DNA from 3 places in the Kribbella amoyensis genome. Region 1 is predicted to be linked to each of the others. Evidence: riboswitches for the same ligand, from Rfam matches in the RefSeq annotation. Region 1 holds a riboswitch; each other region holds the start of a gene.

Region 1 (9,336 bases):
GCCAGAACGACGCCATCTCCTGGTACGTGACGCGACCCATCAGGTGGGCTCCGGCCTTGCCGATCCGGTCCAGCTTCCACTGCCGCAGCTCAGGGCCTTCGGGGATGGCCATGCCCGGGTGCTCGCGGTCGCTGCCGACGAATCCGTCCAGCGACATCGACATGTACAGAACAACGTCTCGCATGACTGTCTCTCCTTGGTCGTCCCGCTCTTCCTGCCTCGACGGTCGCAGGCGGCCCAGCAGGCATCAAGGTCGGTTTCGGGCCCGCATCGTGTAGCGTCACTTCGCGATGGCCGAGATCGAGCTGCGCGAACTCCGCCTGTTCCTCGTGCTGGCCGAGGAGTTGCACTTCGACCGCACCAGCCGCGTGGTCACCCTGACCGCGGCCGGGCGCGCCCTCCACGACGAGCTCGCACCTCTCGTCACCGGCTTGGACAACACGTTCACCCGGGCGCGGGCACGAGCGGCCGGCCTCGGGGTGGTCCGCCTGGGCGTCCTCAACGCCGCATCAGGGACCCTCGTACTGAACGACGCGATCACGCGCTTCGAAGCGGCCCACGAAGGTGCCGCCGTACGCCTGGTCGCGACTCCCCTGAACGACCGGCTCGGACCGCTCCGCCGACGCGAGGTGGACCTGTCCGTGACACGGCTGCCGCTGGACCAACCCGACCTCGTGCTCGGCCCGCTGCTCTCCCAGGACGACGCTCGCGTGGTCATGGTGGCCGTCGACCATCCACTCGCGGGCCGGCCCAACGTCTCGGTCGAGGACTTCGCGGACTACCCGGTGCGGAAGCCGGCCGACGTCCCCGAGCTCGCCGAGGCCAGCTGTCCGAGCCATACGCCAAGCGGCCGCACGATCGTGCCCTCCGACCTGGAGGTCAACGACATCTCCGAGCTGCTGCTGCTCATCGCCCAGGGCCGGCTGGTCCACCCGACCGTGGCTCCGTTCGCCGAGCACTTCCGGCATCCGGGGATCGCGATCGTGCCGGTGCGGGATCTCCCACCCTCGTCGACCGCGCTCGCCTGGCTGAAGGGGTACGAACACCCCGCGCGCGATGCCTTCGTGGCGACCGTCGAAGAGGTCCTCGCTCGCTGACCGGGCGGGCTACTCGAGGATCGCGGCCGCCAGCTTGCGGGCGACTTTGGCGGGGTGCTGGGCGTTCTGGGTCGCGCCCATGACGAGGGTGCCTTCGATCAGGAGGTGGAGCTGTTCGGCCGCGGCCTCGGGGTCGGGGTGGTCGAGCGCTTCGACCTCTCGGACCAGGAGCTCGCGCAGGCGTCGCCGGAAGGCTTCTGTTTCCGCGTGTGCCGGGTGGTCTGGGTCTGCGAAGGCGAGATCGGTCGCGAAGTAGCGGCAGCCTCGGAACTGTTCGTTCGAGGTGAGCTCGTCGAGCTGGTCGAACAGTCCGAGCAATCTGTCCCGCGGCTCGTCGGTTGCGGCCAGGGCTGACTCGTACCACGCGAGGTCCTCTTCCGCCGCGCGCTGGAGCACGGCCGCCACCAGGCCGTCCTTGCCGCCGAAGTGCTCGTACAGCGACCGGCGGGCGACGTTCGCCTCCTTCAGCAGCGCGTCCACGCCGACCGCGGCGCCGCGCGAGTAGAAGAGGTCCTGGCCGGCCGTGAGCAGGCGCTCCCGGGGGCCCGGGGTGGGCTTCGTGGTCATCCGCGTCCTCCGGTTGACGAGTAGATCGACCATTCTATATCGTCCCGAAGTAGACCGATTGTTCTACTTCTGAGAAAGGGTGTACCTCGTGACCACACAGCTCAGTACCGACACCGCCCGGACCATCGCCCGCTTCAACGAGGCGTTCCGGCTCCGCGACACCGCCGCGCTGGCCGAGGTTGTCCACGACGACTGCCTGATGGTGTCCGCTCAGCCGGCGCCCGACGGCACGCCGTACGTGGGGAAGGAAGCGTGCGTGGAGTTCTGGGCCGAGCTGATGAATGACACCTCCACCACGTTCGAGGTCGAGCACGTGTTCTCCGACGGCGACTGGGCAACGGTGCGCTGGCGGTACCGCTTCGGCCCGACCGACGCGGACTCGGTCCTCGGCGTGAACGTCACCCGGGTCAGCGACGGCCGGGTGATCGAGCAACTCGGCTACACCAAGACGCCCGGCGAAGCCCTCCCCCTGCCGGAATGACCAGAGGAGCAACCATGATCGTCATCGCCGGATACCACCTCGTGGACGCGGACGCGAGGGACCAGTACGTCACCGCCTTCAGCAAGATGGTCGCGCGGGCCCGCGAGTCCGACGGCTGCGTCCACTTCGCCATCACCGCGGACTCGGTCGATCCCGGACAGGTCAACTCGCTCGAGATCTGGCAGGACGCCGAGACCTTGGCCCAGTGGCGCAAGCGAGCCAGGGCTGGCCGGACGGCAAGACCCCGGCACTCAGTCGTGCGCCACTACACCACGACCGACGGCGGGCAGCTCTTGTAACGAGGAGAATTCTCGACGGAGGTGTCGGATCGGCGGGACCGTCTTCGTGGAAGAGATGAACGGCCGGCCGGCCGGGGCGCCGCGAGAGCTCAGGAGTGACCAGATGCAGTACATGTTCTCCGTCATCGACGACAAGACCAACGCCAACGGCCCGGACGTGATGGCCGAGATCACCGCGTTCAACGACCGGCTCGCGGAGCTCGGCCATCTCGTCTTCGCCGGCGGCCTCGACGCTCCCGGTTCGGCGACCGTGATCGACAACCGGCACGGGGAGCCGATGCTCACCGACGGGCCGTTCGTCGAGTCCAAGGAGTACCTGGCCGGGTTCTGGATCATCGAGGCACCGGATCTCGATGTCGCGCTCAAGCTGGCCGCCGAGGGCTCGAAGGTGTGCCGGGCGAAGCTCGAGGTACGGCCGTTCCTCGTGGGGTAGCGCTGTGGGTAACCGCTGGTGAGGTGGGTGCGTCGACGGACCGGCTACTGTCGGCTGCGTGACCGACATCGACGACGCGATCACGGCCGCGCATCGTGACGAATGGGCGCGCGTGGTCGCCGCCCTGGCCCGGCGGTTCGGCGATCTCGACATCGCCGAGGAGTCCGCGGCCGAGGCGTTCGCGGTCGCCGTGACGCGATGGCCGCAGGACGGCGTCCCGCCGAACCCGGGCGCCTGGCTGACGACGACCGCGAACCGTAAGGCGATCGACCGGATCCGGCGGGAGAGCAAGCGCGACGACAAGCACAAGGAGGCTCAGCTGTTGTCCGACGACGACCCGCCCGAGCCTCTCGGTGTCATCGACGACGAGCGACTCCGGCTCATCTTCACCTGCTGCCACCCGGCCCTGTCGATGGAGACCCGGGTCGCGCTGACGCTGCGCATGGTCGGGGGGCTGACCGTGCCCGAGATCGCCCGCGCCTTCCTCGCGCAGGAGTCCGCCGTGGGCCAGCGGATCACCCGCGCGAAGGCCAAGATCAAGGCCGCGCGGATCCCGTACCGGGTGCCGTCCGCGGAGGACTTGCCGACCCGCGTCGCCGGCGTCCTCGGTGTGCTCTTCCTGGTCTTCAACGAGGGGTACCTGGCGACCGGGTCCGACACCGATCCGGTCCGGCAGGACCTGACCAACGAGGCGATCCGGCTCACTCGCCTGATTCGTGGACTGCTGCCCGAGGACGGCGAGGTCGCCGGGCTGCTCGCGTTGATGCTCATCACCGACGCCCGGCGTACCGCGCGGATCTCGGCGAGCGGCGAGCTGGTCTCCCTCGACGAGCAGGATCGCGGCTCGTGGGACACGGGGTTGATCGCCGAAGGGCACCAGCTGGTCCGCGAACGCCTGGCGACCGGGATGCCGCCCGGTCGGTACCAGATCCTCGCCGCGATCGGCGCCGTCCACACCTCCGCGCGCGACGTGCGGGACACCGACTGGACCCAGATCGTGGCCCTGTACAACCAGCTCGCGCGGCTCGACCCGTCCCCGATCGTGATCCTCAACCGGGCCATCGCGGTCGCCGAGCTCGACGGACCGGAGGTCGCCCTCGCCGCGGTCGACGCGATCGGCGACAAGCTGGCCGGGTACCACGCGTACCACGCGACCCGGGCCGACCTCTTGCGCCGGCTGGGTCGCAGCAAGGAATCGCGGGACGCGTACGACCAGGCGATCGAGCTGGCCGGCAATACCGCCGAAACCGCGTACCTGACCCGCCGTCGTGACCAGCTGAGCGTTTAGCCCGTCATGGCGTCACTTCGAGCCTGGCCTAAACCCTTTGCGGGGAAAGGTTTCCGGTGTTTAGCGTGCGGGAATCGGCCCATCGGTGATCGGAGTGGCATGAGTTCCAACCTGTTCGCAGTGTGTTTCGGAGCCAACGACCCGCGGGTGGTGGCGCGGTTCTGGGGCGGCGTCTTCGGCACGGAACCGGTCGAGGACGCCGAGGGGATCCTCGTCCCGGCGAAGGACGACAGCGGGTTCCGGCTGCGGATCGTGCCGACCGAAGAGCGGAAGAGCACGCCGAACCAGATGCACTTCGACCTCACCAGCACGTCGCTGGAGGACCAGCAGGCGACGGTGGCGCGGGCGCTCGACTTCGGTGGCCGGCACATCGACATCGGCCAGCTTCCCGAGGAAGGCCACGTGGTACTCGCCGATCCCGAGGGCAACGAGCTGTGCGTGATTCCGCCGGGGAACAACTTCCTCGCCGACTGCGGATTCCTCGGCGCGATCGCGTCGGACGGAACGCAGGCGGTCGGGTACTTCTGGAGCAAGGCGCTGGACTGGCCGCTGGTCTGGGACCAGGACGAGGAGACCGCGATCCAGGCAAGGCCCGGTACCCCGAAGATCACCTGGGGCGGTCCGCCGGTGGCCCCGAAGTACGGCCAGAACCGCCTCCACCTCGATCTCGCACCCCCGGCCGGCAGCGACCAGCAGGCCGAGGCCGAACGCCTCGTCGGCCTGGGCGCGACCCGCCTCGGCCTCGACACCGGCGACGCCGCGATCTGGATGGCAGACCCGGACGGCAACGAGTTCACCGTCCTCTCACCCCGCTAGGGACCTGGGATCACGTCTCGCGGCCCTCAGTTACCAGGCTGAGCACTCTTGGAGATTGCTCATAGGTCAGACTGTTGGCCCTCCGGCCGACACCTGATCCGTAAGGGGAGCGAGGAACTCCCCACCCGGAGCCGAGCCGGTAGCGCGGGCACTCACGACTCCCAGAGTCGCTCTCCCGAGCGAACCACCATTCGGCCAGGGGTTAGGATCCCACGCTTCGGTAAGACCTCCCAGCGTCCGGAGAACACTGCCGCCAGAAAATCGTGTAGCTCAACTGTTGGCACGAAGTCGAAGACATGCTCGTCCACCATGACGCGTGCGACATCAAGGTCGTCTCGAACCGAAACAACGATCGTGACCGGCCCATCGGTCGTCAGCACGAAATCCGATACTTCCGGCGCGTACTCGATGATTCTCTCACTCCAGAGCAGGCTCGGATGCGTACTTGCGAGACGGTTCAGTTCCTCGATGAACCGTGCTCGTGTCAGCGCCATGGACCGTGCCGAAAGTCGAACTTCCGGTCGCCAAACCTGACCCTGAACACCGTCCTAGCTTCCTTCTTACCGTTGACCTTCACCGATCTCCCGCTCCAGCCAATCGACCATCCCGAGTTCCTTCCAGGGCGGTCGAGTATCCCCGATCTGGGGCTGACCTAGCTCGCGGCGCCCCAGACGAAGCAGAACTCGTTGCCCTCGGGGTCCCGCATGACCTGCCACAGCTCACCGTCGTAGATGTCGTCGGCCCGGGTGGCACCAAGTCGCAGCGCCTTCTCGATCGCCTCCTCCTTGGTCTCCGGCGGCACGTAGAGGTCGAGGTGCACCCGGTTCTTCCGGACGTCCTTCCCCTCCGGAACGCCGGCAAAGTCCAACCGAACCCGCCCACCCCGCAACTCCAGCACCCCGTGCTGCGCCCGCACCTCACCCCCGAGCAACCCCTGCCAGAACCCCACCACCCGCTCCGGATCCAAACAGTCGAAAGCCACCGAGTCGACCACCGGCACCGCCACATCTCCACCACTCATCCAGCCACCCTATTTGAACGCCGGGCGTCTCCAGGGCTGTGGAGCGGGAGTATCGTGAGCGCCGCGACTGGCGTGGCCGGAGCTGACCGGCGTGGAGCGAACGAGTGGCATCGACCGCCTGGGTGCCCCTTCGAGAACAGCCGGAGGGACACGTCACATGCGCTACGGGATGAATCCGCACCAGTCCGCCTCGATCGTCGCCGGCCAAGGGCCTCGCGTACTGAACGGCGAGCCGTCGATGATCAACTACCTCGACGCGCTGAACGCCTTCGAACTGGTCCGTGAGGCCGACCTCGCGACAGGAAAGCCTGCGGCGGCCTCCTTCAAGCATGTGTCGCCCGCGGGTGCAGCCGTCGCCGGTACCGTCGACCCGGCCGCCGCGAACCTCTGGCGGGTGACCGGCGTCGAGCCGGACAGCCTCTTGTCGGCGTATGTCCGGGCCCGCGACGCAGATCCCAAGTCGTCGTTCGGCGACGTCGTCGCACTGTCGCGTCCGGTCGATCCGACCACTGCGGAGTTCCTTCGCACGGTGATCTGCGACGCCGTGATCGCGCCCGGATTCGAGCCAGGTACTGCCGCTGCACTCGCCTCCAAGCGTGGCGGGCGGTTCCTGGTACTCGAGGCTGATACGACGTGCATCCCACCGGCCGTCGAACGCCGAGACGTCCTGGGGCTCACGATCGAACAGGAACGTGACGCCGTGCCCATCGCCTCCGTACTCCCCGACGGCGGCGCGCTCCGCGCATCCACCCGGGCCGATGCGCTGCTCGGTCTGGTGACCTTGCGCTACACCCAGTCCAACTCCGTGGCTTTCGTCCGCGACGGAGCGGCGATCGGCATCGGTGCCGGTCAGCAGAACCGGGTCGACTGCGTACGGCTGGCCGCCGCGAAGGCGCGCACCTGGTGGCTCCGGCGGCATCCCTTCGTCGACCATCTGACTGAGGTCGACGAGATGGGGCGTCAGGATCGCCTCAACTGGCAGCTCCGTTTCGCGGGCCAGGAGATGACGACAGTCCAGCTCTCGGAGTTCGCCACGCTGTTCGGCGACGAGGCGCGGAGGCAGTACGACGAAGTGGGCTGGCGGGACCAGTGGATCGCGTCTTTCGCCGGCGTCACCATGACGTCCGACGGCTACCTGCCGTTCTCTGACAATGTCGAGTACGCCGCGGCCGCGGGGGTCTCCACGATCGTGGAACCCGGCGGATCGCTGCGGACCAACGAAATCGTCGCGTGCGCCGCGACCCACGGGATCGAGCACGTACAGACCGGCCTCCGCCTGTTTCACCACTGACCACCGGTAAGGTTCGGCGGATGCGCATCTTGGTTTCTTTTATCGGGGGGCTGGGGCATTTTCGGCCCTTGGTGCCGGTGGCTCGGGCTTTGGAGGCGGCTGGGCATACGGTGGCTGTCGCTGGGTCGGGGAAGGTGACGCCGGGGATTGCGGCGGAGGGGTTTGTTGTCTTTCCGACCAGTGGGCCGCGGCCTGCTGATGCGCCCGCTCCTGTGCCGGAGCCGTTGGAGGCTGTTGATACGGCTGCCGAGGAGCGGCATTTCAGCGAGGCTTTCGGGCGGCGGGGCGCTCGGCGGCATGCGGGAGCGTTGCTCGGGATCGCGGGTGAGTGGAAGCCGGACTTGATCGTGCGGGACGAGGCCGACTTCGGGGCCGCCATCGCCGCGGAACGGCTAGGGATCCCGTGTGTGAACGTCCTCGTCCTCGCGGCCGGGTCGCTTCTCCGCAAGGAACTTCTGGTCGAGCCGCTGCACGAGATCCGCGCCGAGCACGAGTTGCCGCCGGACCCCGAACTCATCATGCTCGACCGGGACCTGGTGCTGTCCCCGTTCCCGCCGAGCTTCCGTGATCCGGCGTTCCCGCTCCCCGCGACGGCGGTGTCCTTCCGGCCGACGGCCCCGAAACGGTCAGCGGAGGGATCCACCAAGACCGTCTACTTCACCCTGGGGACGCTCTTCCAGCCGGACACCGACGACCTGTTCTCCCGGGTCCTCGCCGGCCTGCGCGAGGTACCGGCGAACGTGGTCGTGACCGTTGGCGAGCGCAACGATCCCGCCCTACTCGGTCCGCAGCCCGACCACGTGCGCGTCGAGCGGTACATCCCGCAGGACGAGCTCCTCCCGCACTGCGATCTCGTGGTCTCGCACGGCGGCTCCGGCAGTCTCACCGGAGCCATCGCGCACGGTCTCCCGTCGGTCCTGCTTCCCCTCGGCGCGGACCAGCCTCACAACGCCCGGCGAGTACTCGACCTCGGGCTCGGCCGAGTCCTCGACGCCGTCACCGTCACCCCGGCCGAGGTCACCGCCGCAGTCACAGCCGTCCTCGCGGACCGCACCTACCGGGAGGCGGCCAGGCAGCTCCAGGCCGAGTACGACGAGCTGCCTGACGTCGACCAGATCCTCCCCCTGATCGAAGGGGTGATCAGTTGAAGTTGTCGATCTTGGTGTCGTCCGGGTCAGGGGCGCCCTCGCCGGTCTCGACCAGGGACTTCAGGCTGATCAGATACGTCGCCCATTTGGTACTGCAGTGGTGCATGAACTCGACCGGCTCGCGCCAGCCCTCGTGCTTGAACAGGGTCGTCGTGTAGTCGTCGTCCTGCCGGAGGTCCCAGTTCACGGTCGTGCCGATCCATTCCTCAGGCCCGCCGATCACCTCCCAGCGGACGCGCTTGTCCGGCACGCTCTCCAGGACCTTCATGTCGAAGCCGCCCTTGTCGCCGAACCGGAACCGCAGTACGCCTCCCGCGTCGCCGTCGCCCTCGGTGTCCCTGGTCCACCAGCCCGCGAGTCCGTCGGGCGTCGTGAGCGCCTGATAGACCGCGTCCGGGGACGACTTGATACCGACTCTGTGCAGGATGTCCACCATGATGTTCTCGCTTTCCTAAAGGTCTTCCGACTGTTCCTTGCTCTGTTCCTTGCTGCGCTGGATCGCCTCGGCGATGCGCTTGATGCGGCGGAGCCTGGCGTCCCAGGTCGCGCCGACCGTGGTCAGTTGCGCGACCGCGCGGGCGAGTTGTGCCTCGTCCACCTGGTACCGCTTCTCCCGGCCGGCCGGAGTGGCGTGGACCAGGCCGACGCGGTCCAGCACGCCCAGGTGTTTGGCGACGGCCTGCCTGGTCACCGGCAGGTTCTCGCTGAGGGTGGTGGCCGTGCCCGCGCCGCCGGTGAGCAGCAGGTCGAGCATCCGGCGCCGGGTGGGATCGCCGATCGCGGACCACAGGTCGTCGTCGACGGTGACGCTCATCGGTTCGCCGCCAGCCGCTTGACGTACTCACCGAGCCGCGGAACGAAGGTGTCCCAGCCGGTGACGTGATCGCGGTACGCC
Region 2 (9,336 bases), 150 kb from region 1:
GCTCCACCACGTTGTCCCCGACCAGCGCCGAGACCGGGACGGCCTGGACATCGGCGATGCCGAGCTGGTCGGCGAGCTGCGCGACGTCCTTGGCGATGCCCTTGAAGACCGCCTCGTCGTAGCCGACCAGGTCGATCTTGTTCACCGCCAGCACGACGTGCGGGACCCGGAGCAGGCCGGCCACGGCGAGATGCCGCCGGGTCTGCTCGAGGACCCCGTGCCGGGCGTCGACCAGGATGATCACCACGTCCGCGGTGGACGCGCCGGTGACCGTGTTCCGGGTGTACTGCACGTGGCCCGGGCAGTCGGCCAGGATGAACGACCGCTTGTCGGTGGCGAAGTACCGGTAGGCGACGTCGATCGTGATGCCCTGCTCCCGCTCGGCCCGCAGGCCGTCGGTCAGCAGCGCGAAGTCGAAGTCGCCGCCGCGGGCCTCGGAGACCGTCTTCACGTGCGCGATCTGGTCGGCGAGGATCGCCTTGCAGTCGTGCAGCAGCCGACCGACCAGGGTCGACTTGCCGTCGTCCACCGAACCCGCGGTGGCGAGTCGCAGCAGTGTGCTCATCAGAAGTAGCCCTCCCGCTTGCGGTCTTCCATCGCGGCCTCGCTGACCCGGTCGTCGGCCCGGGTCGCGCCCCGTTCGGTCAGCTCGCTCGCCGCCACCTCGACCACGACCTCCGCCGGGGACGCCGCGGTCGACGCGACCGCGCCGGTGCAGGACATGTCGCCCACGGTCCGGTACCGGACCACCCGCCGGCCGACCTCCTCGCCGTCCCGTGGCTGGGAGTACGGGCCGACGGCAAGCAACATGCCGTCGCGCTCGAACACGTCCCGCTCGTGCGCGTAGTAGATGCTCGGCAGCGGGATCTCCTCGCGGGAGATGTAGTTCCACACGTCGAGCTCGGTCCAGTTCGACAGCGGGAAGACCCGGACGTGCTCGCCCGGCCGGTGCTTGCCGTTGTACAGCGACCACAGCTCCGGCCGCTGGTTCCGCGGGTCCCACTGGCCGAACTCGTCGCGCAGGCTGAAGATCCGTTCCTTGGCCCGGGCCCGCTCCTCGTCCCGGCGACCGCCGCCGAACACCGCGTCGAACTTGTGCCCGTTGATCGCGTCCAGCAACGGCACCGTCTGCAGCGGGTTCCGGGTGCCGTCGGAGCGCTCCCGCAACCGGCCGTCGGCGAGGTAGTCCTCCACCGACGCCACCTCGAGCCGCAGCCCGAGCGCGGCCACGGTCTCGTCGCGGTAGGCCAGTACCTCGGGGAAGTTGTGCCCGGTGTCGACGTGCAGCAACGTGAACGGCACACCCGCCGGCGCGAACGCCTTCCGGGCCAGGTGCAGCATCACGATCGAGTCCTTGCCACCGGAGAACAGGATCACCGGCCGCTCGAACTCGGCCGCCACCTCGCGGAAGACGAAGATGGACTCGCTCTCCAGCGCGTCCAGGTTGCTGACGGTCGTGATGGCCGGCTCCGTCCCGATCGTGGCGGTCACGTGTGCAACCCGCATTCGACCTTGCCCTGGCCGGACCAGCGGCCACTGCGCGGGTCCTCGCCGGGCGCGACCTGCCGGGTGCACGGCTGGCAGCCGATCGACGGGTAGCCGTCGTACTGCAGCAGGTTGACCAGGACGCCGTTGTCGGCGATGTACCCGTCCAGGTCCTCCTGGGTCCACGGCGCGATCGGGTTCAGCTTCACCATGTCGCGCTTGGCGTCGTACTCGATCACCTGGGTGTTGGCCCGCGTCGGCGCCTCCTCCCGGCGTACCCCGGTCACCCAGGCCTTGTAGCCGGACAGCACCCGGTTCAGCGGCTCGACCTTGCGGAGCGCGCAGCACTGGTCGGGGTTGGTCGCGAACAGGTCCTTGCCGTACTCGGCGTCCTGCTCGGCGACGGTCTGCTTCGGGGTCGCGTTGATCAGGTTGATCGGCAGCGTCGCGGCGACCGCGTCCCGGGTCCCGATCGTCTCGGCGAAGTGGTAACCGGTGTCGAGGAACAGCACGTCCACTCCGGGAGCCGCCTCGGCCGCCAGGTGGGGGAGCGCACCGTCCGCCATCGAAGCGGTCACCACCAGGTCGTCCCCGAAGGTCTCCCGCGCCCACGCCAGCAACTCCTGCGCCGAGGCGTCGGCCAGTCGTTCGTTCGCCTCCTCGGCGAGCGTCTTCAAGTCTGTGCTCATTCCACCGTCACCCGCAGTCCGATCATCTTCAGCTGGAACACCCGTGCGCACGGCCGGCACTCCCAGGTGCCGTGCCCTTCCTCGGAAGGACGGAGATCCTCGTCTCCGCAGTAGGGGCAGTACAGCGGTGCAGCGCGTTCACTCATTGCAGTGCCTCCTCATCCGCACGGACGACCCACTGAGCGAACCGCTCGCCCTCGGACCGTTCCTTCAGGTAGTTCTGGGTGACTCGCTCGACGTAGTCGGCCAGCTCGGCCGAGGTGACCTTGTGACCGCGCAGCTTGCGGCCGAACCCGGCGTCCAGGCCGAGCCCGCCGCCGAGGTGGACCTGGTACCCGGGGACCTGGTTGCCGTCGGCATCGCGGACCAGCTGGCCCTTCAGGCCGATGTCGGCGACCTGGATCCGGGCGCAGGAGTTCGGGCAGCCGTTCACGTTCACCGTGATCGGCACGTCCAGCTCGGGGATCCGCTGCTCCAGCTCGTCGATCAGCTCGGCCGCGCGGGCCTTGGTCTCGACGATCGCCAGCTTGCAGAACTCGATCCCGGTGCAGGCCATCGTGTTCCGCCGCCACGCCGACGGCCGCGCCTGGTACCCGAGCTCGCCGAGCTGCTGGACCAGCGACTCGACCTTCGACTCCTCGACGTCGAGCACGATCAGCTTCTGCTGCGCGGTGGTCCGGATCCGGTCCGACCCGTGCGCCGCGACCACGTCGGCCACCTTGGCCAGCGAGCTGCCGGACACCCGGCCGACGACGGGCGCGACGCCCACGTAGAACCGGCCGTCCTTCTGCCGGTAGACGCCGACGTGGTCGCCCTGGACCGCCGGGATCTCCGGCGCCGGTCCGTCGATCAGCTTGCGCTTCAGGTACTTGGATTCGAGAACCTCACGGAACTTCTCCACGCCCCAGTCGGCGACCAGGAACTTCAGCCGGGCCCGGTTCCGCAGCCGGCGGTAGCCGTAGTCGCGGAAGATGCTGGTCACGCCCCACCAGGCCTCGTGCACCTCGTCGAGCGGGATCCAGGTCCCGAGCCGCTGGGCGAGCATCGGGTTGGTGGACAGGCCGCCGCCGACCCACAGGTCGAACCCGGGGCCGTGCTCGGGGTGCTCCACGCCGACGAACGCGATGTCGTTCACCTCCGGCACCACGTCGTGCGACGGGTGGCCGGTGATCGCGGTCTTGAACTTGCGCGGCAGGTTGGAGAACTCGGTCGAGCCGATGTACTTCTCGACGATCTCGTCGATCGCCGGCGACGGGTCGATGATCTCGTCGGCCGCGATCCCGGCGACCGGGCTGGCGATCACGACGCGCGGGACGTCACCGCACGCCTCGGTGGTGTAGAGACCGACCGCCTCGAGCTTCTGCCAGATCGCCGGCACGTCCTCGACCCGGATCCAGTGCAGCTGGATGTTCTGCCGGTCGGTGATGTCGGCGGTGTCGCGCGCGTACGTGCTGGACACCTCCGCGATCACCCGCAGCTGCTCGGTGCTGAGCTGGCCGCCCTCGATCCGGACCCGGAGCATGAAGTACTTGTCGTCCAGCTCCTCCGGCTCCAGCGTCGCGGTCTTGCCGCCGTCGATGCCGGGCTTGCGCTGGGTGTACAGACCCCACCAGCGGAACCGGCCGCGCAGGTCGGCCGGGTCGATCGAGTCGAAGCCGCCGTGCGCGTACACGTTCTCGATCCGGGCCCGGACGTTCAGGCCGTCGTCGTTCTTCTTGTTCTCTTCGTTCTTGTTCAACGGCTCGCGGTAGCCGAGCGCCCACTGGCCCTCGCCCTTGCCTTTACGCGGGCGGGCAGGCTTGCGGGGAGCAGAGGTGACGCCAGTCATCTCGAACGTGTCCTTGTCTACTGGAGACAGGTGCGTCCGCGGGGGAGGGTCCGAAACGTCGTCGGTTCGACCCGTTCTGCGCGGTGCGCACCCAGCGGTGATCAGGTGATCAGGGGGCCGTCAGCGGGCCCGGCGGGGTGGCTGTCAGAACGTCGAAGGACAACAGATGGCGCTGCGCATCCGCCCGAGGTCGACGTGGATGCGACCTACGAGGTGGGTGGTCAGGGCAGCGAGCATGTCCCCAACGATCAGCGCCGACGCCTGACAAATCAACTCCCAATCCTGCTCTGTGAGATGAGATCTCAGGATACGGATATGTCTACCAGTCTGGTCGGGATTGTTTCGCGCTCAATCCGCAACCGACAAGAACTCTTGTTCAAGAAGTCTTGTTATAGCTAGGCTGCCCGGCATGAGCCCTGCGAACCGGCGTTCCGCGGACGCCTCCGTGATCGCCGCGATCCATCATCCGCTCCGCCGCCGGCTGATCGACCACCTCGGCGTGAACGGCCCGTCGACCGCGTCCCGGCTGGCCGGCGCGACCGGCGAACTGGTCGGAAACGTCAGCCACCACTTGAAAGTGCTGGCCGCGGCCGGCGTGATCGAGGAGGCGCCGGAGCTGGCCAGGAATCGCCGGGAACGCTGGTGGCGGACGGCCAAGGTGTCGTACTCGTGGTCGATCGCGGACGCCGGCGGGGACCCGGCCGGCGAGCTGGTGGCGGCCACCGCCGAGGAGGCGAACCTGGGCCATCACGCCACCAAGGTGCGGCAGTGGTTCGAGCGCCGGCACGCCTACGACGACGCCTGGATCCGGGCCGCGTTCTCGACCGAGAGTTGGGTCACACTGACCCCCGAACGGCTCACCGAGCTCGGCGACCGCATCGGCGCGATCATCCAGGAGTACGTCGACGCGCCCGACTCCGGCGACGAGGTGGAGACCGTCTTCGTGTTCGCGCACGGCGTCCCGGCCCGGCCGTGACGACCACCGACGAGTACGCCGAGGTCGCGTTCCCGCCGTTGGGCCGGGACCGCCGGGTGCAAGGGTGGATCTTCTCGGCGGCGGTGTCGCAGATCGGGGATGTCGCCTGGTACGTCGGGCTGGCGTGGAGCGCGGCCCAGGTGACCACGCCGGCCGGCGCGGGCCTGGTGATGGGGATCGGCGCGTTGCCCCGGGCCTTGGTGCTCCTGTGGGGCGGAGCGCTGGCCGACCGGCTCGACGCCCGGCGGACGATGATCCTCGCCAACCTCGGCCGGATCGTCGTCCTGGCCACCGCGGGCGCGATCGTGCTGACGAGCGGCGTCACGCTGCCGCTTCTGCTGACCGTCGCGGTTCTCTTCGGCGTGATGGACGCGATCTACACGCCGGCCGCGGGGACGATTCCACGCCGGATGGTCCGCGGCGAGGACCTGGTGAAACTCGCCGCCGGGACCCAGCTCGCGAATCGGCTGGCCGTCTTCGTCGGCGCACCCCTGGGCGGCCTGCTCGTTGCGCACGGCGGGCTGGCCGCGGTGATGCTGGTGGACGCGCTGTCGTTCGCCGTGATCGCGGTCGCGCTGGCCTGGGTGGTCCGTCCCCGGTTGCCGCAACCGTCGTCGAGCGGCGCGTCGATCCGCGCTGACCTGCGCGACGGCTTCGGGTACCTGCGCCGCGACGTCTCGGCCCGGACCTTGGTGATCGCCTTCTTCGGGTTGAACCTGTGTGTCGGCCCGGTCATCGCGGTCGGCCTGGTGCAACGGACCCACGTCGACGGCTGGGGTGCCGGTGCACTCGGCTGGTTCCAGGCGTGCTCCGGGATCTCGGCCGCGCTCGGCGCCGTGATCGCGCTGCGCTGGAAACCACGCCGCCCGGCCCGGACGGGGTTGCTGCTGCTGATCCCGCAGGCGGCCGGGTGCGTCATGATTGGAGCCGTCCCGCGGGTCGTCGTGTTCGTGGCGATGGCGATGATCGGGATGACGGCCGGCCTGGCTTCCGCGCAGTTGTCCGGCGCGTTCCAGCAAACGATCGAGCCGGCGTTCCTCGGCCGGACGTCGAGCATCGTCAGCCTGTCCGACGAGGCCCTGATGCCACTGGCGATGACCGGCTTCGGCGCCCTGATCTCCCTGACCGACGTCACCTTCGCCTGCGCGGCACTGGGTACGGCGTTCGCGGTCCTGATGCTGTGGTCCGCCGCCCGCCTGAAGGGCTGACAGCGGTCGCCTCCCGGCATCGGGAGGCGACCGCGGTGGTCCGTAGATCAGCTGAGCTCGAGGCCCGGGTACAGCGGGTGCTTGTCGAGCATCTCGGCCGAGGCGGCGCGGGTCTTGTCGGCCACGCCGGCGGCCAGCTCGTACTTCGCCTTCGACGGCGCGCCGGCCGACGTGGTGGTCGGGGTGACGCTGGACAGCACGTCGGTGATCAGCTCGGCCACCCGGTCGAACTCGTCGGCGCCGAACCCGCGCGTGGTCAGCGCCGGCGTACCGATCCGGACGCCCGAGGTGTACCAGGCGCCGTTCGGATCGCGCGGGATCGCGTTCCGGTTGGTGACGATGCCCGCGTCCAGCAGCGCCGACTCGGCCTGCCGGCCGGTGATGCCGTACGACGAGACGTCCAGCAGCACCAGGTGGTTCTCGGTACCGTCGGTGACCAGCTTGACGCCACGCTTCATCAGGCCCTCGGCCAGGCTGACCGCGTTGTCGGCGACGGCCTGCGCGTAGGTCTGGAAGGACGGCTGCCGCGCCTCGGCCAAAGCGACGGCCTTGGCCGCCATCACGTGGCTGAGCGGACCACCGAGCACCATCGGGCAGCCACGGTCCACCGAGTCGGCGTACTCGGGCTGGCAGAGCACCATGCCGCCGCGCGGGCCGCGGAGCGACTTGTGCGTGGTGGTCGTGGTGACGTGCGCGTGCGGGATCGGGTCGAAGTCGCCGGTGAACACCTTGCCGGCGACGAGCCCGGCGAAGTGCGCCATGTCGACCATCAGGGTCGCGCCGACCTCGTCCGCGATCTCGCGCATCTTGGCGAAGTTCACCTTGCGCGGGTACGCGGAGTACCCGGCGATCAGGACCAGCGGCTTGAACTCACGGGCCGTCCGGGCGACCTCGTCGTAGTCCAGCAGGCCGGTCTCCGGGTCGGTGCCGTACGAGCTCTGGTGGAACATCTTGCCGGAGATGTTCGGCCGGAAGCCGTGGGTGAGGTGGCCGCCGGCGTCGAGCGACATGCCGAGCATCCGCTGGTCGCCGAGCGCCTTGCGGAGCTTGGTCCAGTCTTGTTCGGTCAGGTCGTTGACATGCTTGGCACTCGCCTCGGCCAGTGCCGGGGCCTCGATCCGCTGGGCCAGGATCGCCCAGAACGCGACCAGGTTGGCGTCGATCCCGGAGTGCGGCTGGACGTAGGCGTGCGGGGCGCCGAACAGCGCCTTCGCGTGGTCCGCGGCGGTCTGCTCGACGATGTCGACGTTCTGGCAGCCGGCGTAGAAGCGGTGCCCGATGGTGCCCTCGGCGTACTTGTCGGACAGCCAGTTGCCCATCGTCAGCAGGGTCGCGGGGGAGGCGTAGTTCTCACTCGCGATCAGTTTGAGCGAGGACCGCTGGTCCTCCAGCTCGGACCGGATGGCGCCCGCGATGGTGGGCTCCACCGCGCCGATCACCTCGAGGGCGCTGCGGTACGCCGCCGACGCGGCCGCGGCGTCGAAGGGTTGAGTCATCGTTGTCTCTCCTGAGGTTTGCACTGGGTCATCCCGTGGGTCGCCGGCACCCAGGCGCACGGTGCCCGCGTCTTCTCGCTCCCCGGTGGTTCTCCACCTCACGCGCCAGTCGCGACGCGGTAACCCTAGCGCGTCTCAGATCACCCGGTCGACGACGGTCGAGAACCGCGTGGTCCGCGGCAGCGTCCCGAACACGCCACCCCAGTCACCCGCGAGCCGGGACGCCACGAAAGCGTCGGCGACGTCGGGTGTCGAGTGGCGGACGAGCAGTGACGCCTGCAGGCACGCGGCCATCCGCGCGGCCAGCCGGCGAGCGCCCGCTTCGGCCTCGGAAACGTCGGCGAGCGACTCCAGGACGTCGGTCACCGCGGCGTCCAGGCGATGGTCGGCTCCACTGGCCGCACCGACCTCGGTCAGCCAGGCCTCCAGCGACTCCGGCCGGCGGAGCGCGCGGAGTACGTCGAGGGCGTTGACCGTGCCGGAGCCTTCCCAGATCGAGTTCAGCGGCGACTCCCGGTACAGCAACGGCAGCCCCGACTCCTCGACGTACCCGTTGCCACCGAGGCACTCCAGCGCCTCCGCGACCGTCATCGGGGTGCGCTTGCAGACCCAGAACTTCGCCAGCGGCAACGCGATCCGCCGGAACGCCGCGGCCTGTTCGTCCCCGGCCAGTGCGGCGTCGACCGCGGCCGCGAGCCGGATCGCGAGTGCGGTCGCCGCCTCGCTCTCGATCGCGAGGTCGGCCAGGACGTTCCGCATCGCCGGCTTGTCGCGCAGCAACCCGCCGAACGCGCTCCGGTACGACGTGTGCCAGGTCGCCTCGACCAGGGCGCGACGCATCAACGCCGCCGAGCCGAGGACACAGTCCAGCCGGGTCGCGGCGACCATCTCGATGATCGTCCGGACGCCGGCGCCCTCGTCGCCGAGCCGGTAGCCGAGCGTGTTGTGGAACTCGACCTCGCTGGACGCGTTCGACCGGTTGCCGAGCTTGTCCTTGAGCCGTTGCAGGGCAAACGTATTCCGGTTGCCGTCAGCAAGGACCCGGGGGACGACGAAGCAGCTGAGTCCCTCCGGCGCCTGGGCGAGTACGAGGAACACGTCCACCTGGGGGGCCGAGCAGAACCACTTGTGCCCGTTCAGCAGGTACTCGTCGCCGTTGCCCGACGGCGTCGCCGTGGTGAGGTTGGCCCGGACGTCGGATCCGCCTTGTTTCTCGGTCATCCCCATCCCCGCGAGCACGCCGGCCTTCTCCGCGGCGGGCAGCCGGCGCACGTCGTACGCGGTGGCGGCGAGGCCGGGGATCCACTCGGCGGCGAGGTGTTCGGAGGCGCGCAGGGCCGGGACCGCGGCGTACGTCATCGAGATCGGGCAGCCGTGGCCGGGCTCGACCTGGGACCACAGGTAGAAGCCGGCGGCGCGGGTGAGGTGGGGCGACGCCGCGGTACTCGTCCAGGGGGCCGCCTGCAGGCCGAAGCCGACGGCTCGCTCCATCAGCCAGTGCCAGGACGGGTGGAACTCCACCTCGTCGATCCGCCGGCCGTAGCGGTCGTGGGTCTTCAGGACAGGCGGGTTCTGGTTCGCGGGCAGCGCGTGCGCGAGGGCCTCCGGTGATCCCGCCAGCGCCCCGATCGCGGTCAGGCCGGGGTCGGCGGTC
Region 3 (9,336 bases), 290 kb from region 1:
GAGCGCGGGGACGTCTTCTGGACGGTCCTGGGCTTTCGCGAGATAGATCAGGCCGACCAGGTTGGCGGCGGCGCCGGCCGCGAAGCCGAGCGTGCGGCGGAGGTTGGTGGAGCGTTCGAGGAGGTTCCGGGCCTGATCGAGGGATCCCGCGGAATGGGCGGCGACGCCTTGGTGCCGCAGGACGTACGACAGGGTCAGCTCGTCGCCGGTCCGGATCGCCAGGTCGTGTGAGCGGGCGAGCGCGGTGAGTGCGGCCTCGTCGTCGCCCTTGACCACCTGGTGGAAACAGCCGATCCAGAAGAGCGCCCGCCCCTCGCCCACCTCGTCGCCGAGCTTCCGGTAGAGGTCGGCGGCTCGTTCGAAGTGCGTCAGCTCGGCCGGATCCTCCACCTGCGTCTCCAGGTACCGCCCGTGCAACAGCTTGCCCCGCGCGAGCACGAGGTCGGCCTCGGCCGCGTCCAGCTGGTCCGCGGCCTCCGTCAGTACCCCGTCACCTCCCACGAACACCGCCTGGTCGTACAGCTCCCCTGCCCTGACAACTCGCGTGTCCACCCCTGCTCCCTCCGACGGTCTGCCCCCTGATCCTAGGCTCGAACCGTGAGCAGCTTCGCGGAGTACAGACTCGGGCCCGCCCGGCGTGCTGTCCAGGGGCCACTACCGGTCCGTGAGCTCGGCGGGTAGTGCGACCACGTCGACCAGGGCGCCGTTGCGGATCGCCGTGATCTCGGTCCGCCGGCCGATCGCGTCGGCGAAGAGTTGCCGCTGCAACGACTGCGCGTCCCGCAACGCGGTGCCGTCGACGGCCAGGACCAGGTCGCCCGCCCGCAATCCCGCCTCGGCCGCCGGACTGCCCGCGATCACCTCGACGACACGCAACGCGTTCCGCTGACCGAACCGCTCCGCCAACTGCGGCCGCAGCGGCGCCGGCGTGGTCACCAGGCCGAGGTACGCACGGCGGACGCGGCCGTCGTTCAGCAGGGCGTGGATGATCCGCCGGGACGTCGGGTTCATCGGGACCGCCAGTCCCAGCCCGATCCCGGCCACCGCGGTGTTGATCCCGATCACGCGTCCGTTGCCGTCGGCAAGAGCTCCGCCGGAGTTGCCGGGATTCAGCGCCGCGTCGGTCTGGATCACGTCCTCGATGATCCGCTGGGCCGAGCCGCTGCGCACCGGCAGCGACCGGCCGAGGCCGCTGACCACGCCGGCGGTGACGCTCCCGGCCAGGCCCAGAGGGTTGCCGACAGCAACGACCAGGTTGCCGACCTTGAGGTGGTCCGCGTCGCCGTACTCGGGCGGGTCGGGAATGTCCCGGTCCGCCCGCAGGACGGCGAGATCCGACAGCCGGTCGACTCCGATCACCGCGGCCTGCGCGGCGGTCCCGTCGGCGAACTCCGCGGTCGCCGTGTCGCCGTCGCCGACCACGTGCGCGTTGGTGAGCAGGTGCCCGTCCCCGGTGAGCACCACGGCGGAACCGGACGAGTCACCCCGCCGACTCCGCACCCGCAGGCTTGCCACCCGCGGGATGAGCTGTTCCGCGACACCCGAGACCACCCGGGAGTACGCGTCGAGTACGTCGTCCTCCGCCATCACTGCCTCCTGATTACATCATTACAACGCGATCAAGAGCACGACGGAAGAACCTCGGTGGGACAACGACGAAGGCCCTGGCGGGAGAGTCTCCTACCAGGGCCTTCACTGTCGGGCTGGCCAGACTTGAACTGGCGACCCCCGGTCCCCCAGACCGGTGCGCTACCAACTGCGCCACAGCCCGATTCGCTCGCTCACTCGGGGCGAGCGAGCTAAACCTTACCCCATCGCCGAGGCGGTTCCGACCAGGGCTCGGCTCAGCGCTTGGCCTTCTTCGACCGGGCCCGGATCTGGACGTGCACGGGGCTGCCGACGAAGCCGAAGTCCTCGCGCAACCGGCGTTCGATGAACCGCTGGTACGACGGCTCGATCTGCCCGGAGGTGAAGATCGCGAACGTCGGCGGCATCGTCGTCGCCTGGGTACCGAACAGGATCTTGGGCTGCTTGCCGGACCGCACCGGGTGCGGGTGCGCGGCGACCAGCCGGCCCAGGAACGCGTTCAGCTGGCCGGTCGGGACGCGGGTCTGCCAGCCCTCCAGCGCCGCCTCGATCGCCGGGACCAGCTTCTCCATGTGCCAGCCGGTCAGCGCGCTGATGTTCACCCGCGGCGCCCACCGGAACTGGACCAGGTCGCGCTCGATCTCGCGCTCCAGGTAGTACCGGCGGTCGTCCTCCATCAGGTCCCACTTGTTGTACGCGATCACCAGTGCCTTGCCGGCTTCCTCGACCGCGTTCATGATCCGCAGGTCCTGCTCGCTGATCGGCTCGGACGCGTCGATCACCACCACGACGACCTCGGCACGCTCGATCGCGGAGTTGGTCCGCAGCGACGCGTAGTACTCGTGGCCCTGCGCGTTCTTCACCTTGCGCCGGATCCCGGCCGTGTCGATGAACCGCCACGGCTTGCCGCCGAGCGTGATCAGCTCGTCCACCGGGTCGACCGTGGTGCCGGCGACGTCACTGACGACGACCCGGTCCTCCTTGGCCACCTTGTTCAGCAGCGAGGACTTGCCCACGTTCGGCTTGCCGACGATCGCGACCCGGCGCGGTCCCCCGGTCTCGCCGTCGCGCTCGGGCGGCGCCTCGGGCAGTGCGGCCAGGACCGCGTCGAGCATGTCGCCGGTCCCCCGGCCGTGCATCGCCGAGATCGGGAACGGTTCGCCGATCCCGAGGCTCCACAGGCTCATCGCCTCGGACTCGATCCGCTGGTCGTCGACCTTGTTCGCGGCCAGCACGACCGGCTTGCCGGACTTGCGCAGTACCCGGACCACAGCCTCGTCCGCGTCGGTGATCCCGACGGTCGCGTCGACCACGAACAGCACCGCGTCGGCCGCGTTGATCGCCACCTCGGCCTGGGCCGCGACGAGGGCGGCCATCCCGACCGCGTCCGGGTCCCAGCCGCCGGTGTCGACCACCGTGAACGCCCGGCCGGCCCAGTCGGCGTCGTACGAGACCCGGTCCCGGGTCACCCCGGGGGTGTCCTCGACGACGGCCTCGCGGCGGCCGAGGATGCGGTTCACCAGCGTGGACTTGCCCACGTTGGGTCGGCCGACGATCGCGAGCACCGGCACCGGGCCGGTGTCCTCGCGGTCGTGGCTGGTCTCGGCTTCGGGATATCCGTAGCCGGATACGTCACTCATCAGGATCCTTCTCGTCTGGCGCGCCCGGGAGCGGGTGGCCGGTGGCTTCGACGGCGGCCCGGACATGCGCCCGCAGCACCTCGCCGATCTGGTCGGCCGTCTTCCGTACCTCGGAGTGCCGCCTCGGAAAGGGTACGCGGTCCACGGTGAACGGTTCGCCGTACACCACGTCGATCCGGCTCCCCTTCGGCGGATAGGCCTCCACCCGGCCGCCGGGCAGGCGGGTCCCGATCAGGGCGACCGGCACGATCGGCGCCCCGGTCACCAGGGCGAGGTACCCGACTCCGGTGCGGATCCGGGCGAAGTCGCCGGCGCCGCGGGTGCCCTCCGGGTAGATGCTCAGTACCCGGCCGTCCCGGAGCGCCTGGATCGCACGGCGGATCGCGAGCACGTCGTACGTCGACCGGTCGACCGGGATCTGGCCGACCCGGGTCAGGAACTTGCCCTGCAGGCCGTGGAACGCCTCGATCTTGCCGAGCTGGTGCAGCATCCGCGGCGCGACCGCACCGAGCAGCGGCCCGTCCAGCAGGCCCAGGTGGTTCGGGGCCACCAGTGCGGGACCGGTCCGCGGGAACAGGTCCTCGTTGTGCACGGTGAGGTCGTAGTGACGGAACAGGTAAGTGCGGACGAGGGCCCGCATCGGCAGCCCCAACCGGTACGGCAGCGGCGGGAGGTCGTCCGTTCGGGGCAGCTCCCGGTGCCCGGTGACTTCGGCGGTCATGACTCCTGGTCGCGCGGAGCGGCCTCGGCCTCCTTCGCCAGCCTGCAGATCACGTCGATGACCTCCTCCAGCGAGAGATGGGTGGAGTCGATCGTCACCGCGCCGTCCGAGGCCACCTGGAACTCCGACACGGTGGCGTCGTCGGCGTCGCGGCGGACGATCTGGTCGTGCAGCTGCTCGGCGGTGACGCCCTCGGCCAGCTCGGCCTTGCGGCGGGCCAGCCGGGCGTCGGTGTCGGCCGTGAGCAGCACCTTGAGCTCGGCGTCGGTCGCCACCACGGTCGCGATGTCACGGCCCTCGACCACGATCCCGCCGGTCGGCTGGGCGGCGTCGATGATCGCGCGCTGCCGCCGGATCAGCTCCGCGCGCACCTCGAGGTTGGTGGCGATCTTGCTGACGCTGGCGCTGATCCGCGGGTCCCGGATCGCCTCGGTGACGTCGGTACCGTCGGCGGTGAAGTGGCCACGCTGCGGGTCGGTGCTGATCCCGAGGTCGAGCGCCCGGGCCCGGGCCGCGACCGCCTCGGTGTCGTCCAGGTCCAGCCCGTGCTCGAGCGCCGACCAGGTCACCGCGCGGTACGTCGCGCCGGTGTCGAGGTACCGCAGCCCCAGCCTGGTCGCGACGCCACGCGCCGTACTCGACTTACCGGAACCGCTCGGGCCGTCAACAGCGATGATCATGGGCGGAAGATTACCGGTGGACGGACCAGCCCCGCTCGGTCAGGACCCGGACCAGCTGATCCACCGACGCGGGCTTGACCGCCAGCTCGACCTCACCGACCGGGCGGCCGGGGCTGTGGTCGATCCGCAGATCCTCGACGTTCGCACCGGACGCGGCCGCGTCGGCGAACAGCCGGGCCAGCTGCCCCGGGCGGTCGGGGATCGTGACGAGCACCGAGACCAGCTCGATGTGCGGCGACCCGTGCTTGCCGGGAACGCGGACCGCGCCGGACACGCCCCGGCGGAGGACGGCGGTGACCTCGTCGGCCGCCTCCTCCTTGCCCAGGGCAATCAACAGCCGGTCCAGCTCGTCCCGGATCTGCTCCAGCAGGCCGCTCAGCGCGGGCGAGTTCGCGGACACGATCTGGGTCCACAGCCCGGGGTCGCTGGCCGCGATCCGGGTGACGTCGCGGACGCCCTGGCCGGACAGGTCGAGGTGGGCCGACGGCGCGTCGACCAGGGTGCCGGCCGCGAGCGACGACATCAGCTGAGGCAGGTGCGAGACCCGCGCCACGGCGAGATCGTGGTCGGCCACGGACAGCTCGACCGTACGCGCCCCGCAGGCCTCGGCGAGCCGGCGGACCAGCTCGACGGCCTCAGGATCGCTGGTCGGATGCGGCGTGATCGCCCAGGTCGCGCCGTCGAACAGATCCGCCCGACCGGCGAGCGGCCCGTTCCGCTCGGACCCGGCCATCGGGTGACTCCCAACGTACCGAGCGAGGTCGTCGGCCGCCTTGTCGGTCAGTGCCTTCGCGTCGGCGAGTGGCTTGCCTTTCACGCTGGCCGCGTCGGTGACGATCGCGTCGGTCTGCCGCAACTGCTCCGCGATCACCTCACCGACGTGGTCCGGCGGAACCGCGACCACGACGAGCTGCGGCGCCAGCTGGACCAGCCGCGAACCGGCCCCGATCCGCTCGGCCATCAGGGCGCTGTCGGGATCGGCGTCGATCAGCTCGACCACAACCCCGAGCCGGGTCAGGGCCAGGCCGATCGACGTCCCGATCAACCCGGTCCCCACCACCCGGACCGGACCGCGTAACTCGGTCACTGCGCACCGGTCAGATCCGGGCGCAACGCCACCGCCCCGTGCAGGTAGACGTGCTGGATCTTCTCCCGCGACCGCGGCGACTCGGCGTGCAGCATCATCCGGACCACCCGCGGCAGCGCGTGCGGTACGTCGATCTCCTGCATGCACATCAGCGGTACGTCGGTCAGGCCGATCTGCCGGCCGGCCACCGCCGGGAACTCCGAGTGCAGGTCCGGCGTGACGGTGAACAGGATGCTGATCAGGTCCTCCGACGCCAGGTCGTTCGCCTGCAGGACCGCCCGGACCAGCTCGGCGGTCCGCTCGAGCAGGTGCTCCCGCTCGTCCGCCTCCAGCTGGGTGGCACCCCGGATCGCCCGTACCGCCACTGCCTGCCTCCTCGTTCGCGCCGCACCCTGTCCGAGTGCTGGTTGCCTGTCTCAACCCTAGGTCAGACCTCCCGGCACCCGCGCAGGTGTCTCGGATTTCCGTCTCAGACCGACGCGGTACCGGCGGCCGTCTGCGCCTCGGCGGCGTCGACGGTCTGCTCCAGCAGCAGCGCGATCGTCATCGGGCCGACGCCACCCGGGACCGGGGTGATCAGGCTCGCCACCTCGGTGGCTTCCTCGAAGTGCACATCGCCGACGTTGCCCTCGTTGTACCCCGCGTCCACGACCACGGCGCCCGGCTTCAGCCAGCTGCCACGGACGAAGTTCGCCTTGCCGACGGCCGCGACGACGATGTCGGCCTGCCGGACGATGTCCGCGAGATCCTTGGTCCGCGAGTGCGTGTAGGTGACCGTCGCGTTCGATGCCAGCAGCAACATCCCGGCCGGCTTCCCGAGAATCGGACTCCGCCCGATCACGACCGCGTGCGCACCCGACAAGGGCACCTCGTACGCCTCCAGCAGCCGCAGGATCCCGCCCGGCGTACAGGACCGGAACCCCGGTTCGCCGAAAGCCATCGCCGCGAACGCGTGCATGGTGACGCCGTCGACGTCCTTGGCCGGCGCGATCGCCTCGAAGGCGGCCCGCTCGTCGATCTGCGCCGGGACCGGGTGCTGCAACAGGATCCCGTGCACCTCCGGATCCTCGGACAGCTTGGTCAGCTCGGCGACAAGCTCCTCGGTGGTGGTCTCCGCGGGCAGCACGACACTGCGCGAACCGATCCCGGCCTTCTTGCTCCGGTTCTGCTTCATCCGCACGTACGTCGCGGACGCCGGGTCATCGCCGACCAGCACGGTCGCGAGACACGGCTGTACCCCGGTCCGTTCCCGCAGAGCCTCGGCCCGGACCGCGGCCTTGGTCACCATCTCCGCGGCGAGCTCGGTCCCGATCATCAACCGGGCCTGGGGCTGCGTGGTCGCGTTGTCGGCGGACTGGGTGGGGGTGCTCTGGGTCATGGGGCGCGCTCCTTCGGGCGTCGACGAACAGGTCGGTTGCCCAGGCGCGCGGCTCGAGCCGGAGGATCCCGGCAGACCGTTCCCCGGTGGTTCACCACCTCAACGCCAGTAGCGGTCCACTCACCAGAGTAGGCGATCCCCGATCCAGGGCCTCACCCTCACCCTCACCCCCGCACTCACGCCAACCTCCACTAGACCCTTACGCCCTCGGCACCCAGCCGACTGACGTGTTGTTTGACGGCTGACGGGTTGCAACCTGCCATCGGCCCAAGAACCCGCTACCGGCCGAACAACCCGTCAGCCATAAGCCGGCGGGGACATCCGGCGGCGGTGCGCCAGCACCTGTACCCGAGGCCGCCGGTCCCCAGATCATTCAGAGGAGGCCGGCTCGGTCGAGGGCGTAGTAGGCGGCGTCTGTGCCTGTCATGGTTCCTGGGGTCCGGAGGTCGCGGCGGAAGTCCTCGACGGTCAGTTCGACCGGGACGCAGTCCTCGTAGTCGTCCAGGTCCTGGTGGCCTTCGGCGCGGCAGTCGCGGGCTATCGCGATGTGCTTGCGATAGAGCGACGAGGTGGCCGCCAGCCAGCCGACCAGCTCGATCGACCCGCAGCGGTACCCCGTCTCCTCCTCGAGCTCACGGACGGCCGCCGTCGCTGGATCCTCGCCGACGTCGATCAGGCCGCCGGGGAGGTTCGTGACGACGCGGTCGAGGCCCGGGCGGAACATGCGGACCGTGACGATCCGGCCTTCCGGGGTGAGGGGCAGAACCGTGATACCGGCCTGGACCCCTTTGGACAGCGCCGGGCTGAACACGTCCCAGTCGACCTCGCGCCCGTCCGGCAACCGGTACCGCCGGACGCGCACGGTGAGGAACCCGTCGAACCCGGGCCGCTCCCCCAGCACCTCCCACGGCTCCGGATCGCCCGGTCGCCGATCGACGAACTCCGCACCCGGCACCCCGTCGACGCCCCGAACGAGACCGTCCGCCGTCGGAGTGGATCCGGCGGCGGACGGGTTCGCTTCTCGGTCGGTCACAGGGGGCGGTCGTCGTCCGGGTCTTCCGGGGGCGCGACGGGGGCGTCGTCCTCCGGCGGGGCGACCGGGGCGTCGTCGTCGCTGTCGCTCTCGTACGAGCCGCCGTTGACGGACTCCTGCTGCTCGGTGTGCGCGGCCGGCTCGGCGGGGGCCGTGTCGGGCCGGGACTCCGCGAGGATGCGTTCCAGCGTCTCCTCGGAGATGCGCTTGAACTTGCGGGTCTGGGACCTGGTCCGGTCCAGCACCGCGACCTCGATCTGGTCGGGCGTCAGCTGCCGCACCTCGGAGCTGTCGTGACCGAGGGCGTCCACCGCCAGCCGGAGCGCACCCGCGAGCGAGATGCCCTCCTGGTAGTGCTCGCCCACGTAGTCGGCGACCTGCTCGGCCGGACCGCCCATCACCGCGTACCCCCGGACGTCGGCGATGGAGCCGTCGTAGGTGAGCCGGTAGATCTGGTCGTCGGCACCGGTGGCCCCGATCTCGGCGACCAGGATCTCCACCTCGAGCGGCTTCTCACCGCCGGACGAGAAGATCGCGCCGAGGGTCTGGGCGTAGGCGTTGGCCAGCGCCCGGCCGGTGACGTCGCGACGGTCGTAGGAGTACCCGCGCATGTCGGCCAGCCGCACGCCGGCGATCCGCAGGTTCTCGAACTCGTTGTACCGGCCGACCGCGGCGAACGCCATCCGGTCGTAGATCTCGGCGACCTTGTGCAGCGCGGGCGACCGGTTCTCCGCGACGAACAGGATGCCGTCGGCGTACTGCAACGCGATCGCGCTGCGACCCTTGGCGATGCCTTTGCGGGCGAAGTCGGCCCGGTCCCGCATCAGCTGCTCGGGTGAGACGTAGAACGGAACGCTCATCGATATCCTTCGTGAACTCGGGGACCAGGCTCAGGACAGCGGCGCGGCCGGGCCGTCGGGACGCTGCAGCCGGGCCGCGACGACGCTGTCGACGATCGCGCCGACCTCGTCCTCGGGCATCCGCTGGTAGCCGTCCGAGGTGACGACACCGACCACCGGGAAGATCCGCCGGGCCATGTCCGGCCCACCGGTCGCGGAGTCGTCGTCGGCCGCGTCGTACAGCGACTGGATCGCCGCCGTCACGCACTCGGTCGCCGACAGGTCCTCCCGGTACAGCTTCTTCAGCGCACCCCGGGCGAACAGCGAGCCCGAACCGACACTGTGGAAGGCCTGCTCCTCGTACCGCCCGC

The links. Region 1 has a riboswitch for ZMP and ZTP ahead of FB561_RS26570 (5-aminoimidazole-4-carboxamide ribonucleotide transformylase). Riboswitches for the same ligand answer to the same signal wherever they lie in the genome.
Region 2: another riboswitch for ZMP and ZTP. It lies ahead of FB561_RS27330 (glycine hydroxymethyltransferase); the one in region 1 lies ahead of FB561_RS26570 (5-aminoimidazole-4-carboxamide ribonucleotide transformylase).
Region 3: another riboswitch for ZMP and ZTP. It lies ahead of FB561_RS27940 (bifunctional 5,10-methylenetetrahydrofolate dehydrogenase/5,10-methenyltetrahydrofolate cyclohydrolase); the one in region 1 lies ahead of FB561_RS26570 (5-aminoimidazole-4-carboxamide ribonucleotide transformylase).

What each region holds. Positions count from the first base shown of each region.
Region 1 is NZ_VIVK01000001.1:5,687,360-5,696,695, reverse strand. Features, by position in the region: gene FB561_RS26620 (dihydrofolate reductase family protein) at 1-184, opposite strand, end outside; gene FB561_RS26615 (LysR family transcriptional regulator) at 291-1,097, shown strand; gene FB561_RS26610 (TetR/AcrR family transcriptional regulator) at 1,107-1,664, opposite strand; gene FB561_RS26605 (nuclear transport factor 2 family protein) at 1,753-2,145, shown strand; gene FB561_RS26600 (putative quinol monooxygenase) at 2,160-2,444, shown strand; gene FB561_RS26595 (YciI family protein) at 2,548-2,877, shown strand; gene FB561_RS26590 (RNA polymerase sigma factor) at 2,936-4,165, shown strand; gene FB561_RS26585 (VOC family protein) at 4,265-4,981, shown strand; gene FB561_RS26580 (hypothetical protein) at 5,134-5,475, opposite strand; gene FB561_RS26575 (VOC family protein) at 5,634-6,002, opposite strand; ZMP/ZTP riboswitch at 6,062-6,133, shown strand; gene FB561_RS26570 (5-aminoimidazole-4-carboxamide ribonucleotide transformylase) at 6,160-7,293, shown strand; gene FB561_RS26565 (glycosyltransferase) at 7,314-8,441, shown strand; gene FB561_RS26560 (SRPBCC family protein) at 8,434-8,877, opposite strand; gene FB561_RS26555 (ArsR/SmtB family transcription factor) at 8,893-9,255, opposite strand; gene FB561_RS26550 (SRPBCC domain-containing protein) at 9,252-9,336, opposite strand, start outside.
Region 2 is NZ_VIVK01000001.1:5,837,116-5,846,451, reverse strand. Features, by position in the region: gene FB561_RS27360 (sulfate adenylyltransferase subunit 1) at 1-565, opposite strand, end outside; gene cysD (sulfate adenylyltransferase subunit CysD) at 565-1,506, opposite strand; gene FB561_RS27350 (phosphoadenylyl-sulfate reductase) at 1,488-2,174, opposite strand; gene FB561_RS38000 (hypothetical protein) at 2,171-2,320, opposite strand; gene FB561_RS27345 (nitrite/sulfite reductase) at 2,317-4,002, opposite strand; gene FB561_RS27340 (ArsR/SmtB family transcription factor) at 4,412-4,978, shown strand; gene FB561_RS27335 (MFS transporter) at 4,975-6,186, shown strand; gene FB561_RS27330 (glycine hydroxymethyltransferase) at 6,234-7,682, opposite strand; ZMP/ZTP riboswitch at 7,724-7,805, opposite strand; gene FB561_RS27325 (acyl-CoA dehydrogenase family protein) at 7,818-9,336, opposite strand, start outside.
Region 3 is NZ_VIVK01000001.1:5,972,839-5,982,174, forward strand. Features, by position in the region: gene FB561_RS27900 (tetratricopeptide repeat protein) at 1-552, opposite strand, end outside; gene FB561_RS27905 (S1C family serine protease) at 655-1,587, opposite strand; tRNA gene FB561_RS27910 (tRNA-Pro) at 1,699-1,771, opposite strand; gene der (ribosome biogenesis GTPase Der) at 1,845-3,227, opposite strand; gene FB561_RS27920 (lysophospholipid acyltransferase family protein) at 3,220-3,948, opposite strand; gene cmk ((d)CMP kinase) at 3,945-4,628, opposite strand; gene FB561_RS27930 (prephenate dehydrogenase) at 4,639-5,715, opposite strand; gene aroH (chorismate mutase) at 5,712-6,080, opposite strand; gene FB561_RS27940 (bifunctional 5,10-methylenetetrahydrofolate dehydrogenase/5,10-methenyltetrahydrofolate cyclohydrolase) at 6,185-7,093, opposite strand; ZMP/ZTP riboswitch at 7,125-7,216, opposite strand; gene FB561_RS27945 (NUDIX hydrolase) at 7,467-8,126, opposite strand; gene prcA (proteasome subunit alpha) at 8,123-8,986, opposite strand; gene prcB (proteasome subunit beta) at 9,017-9,336, opposite strand, start outside.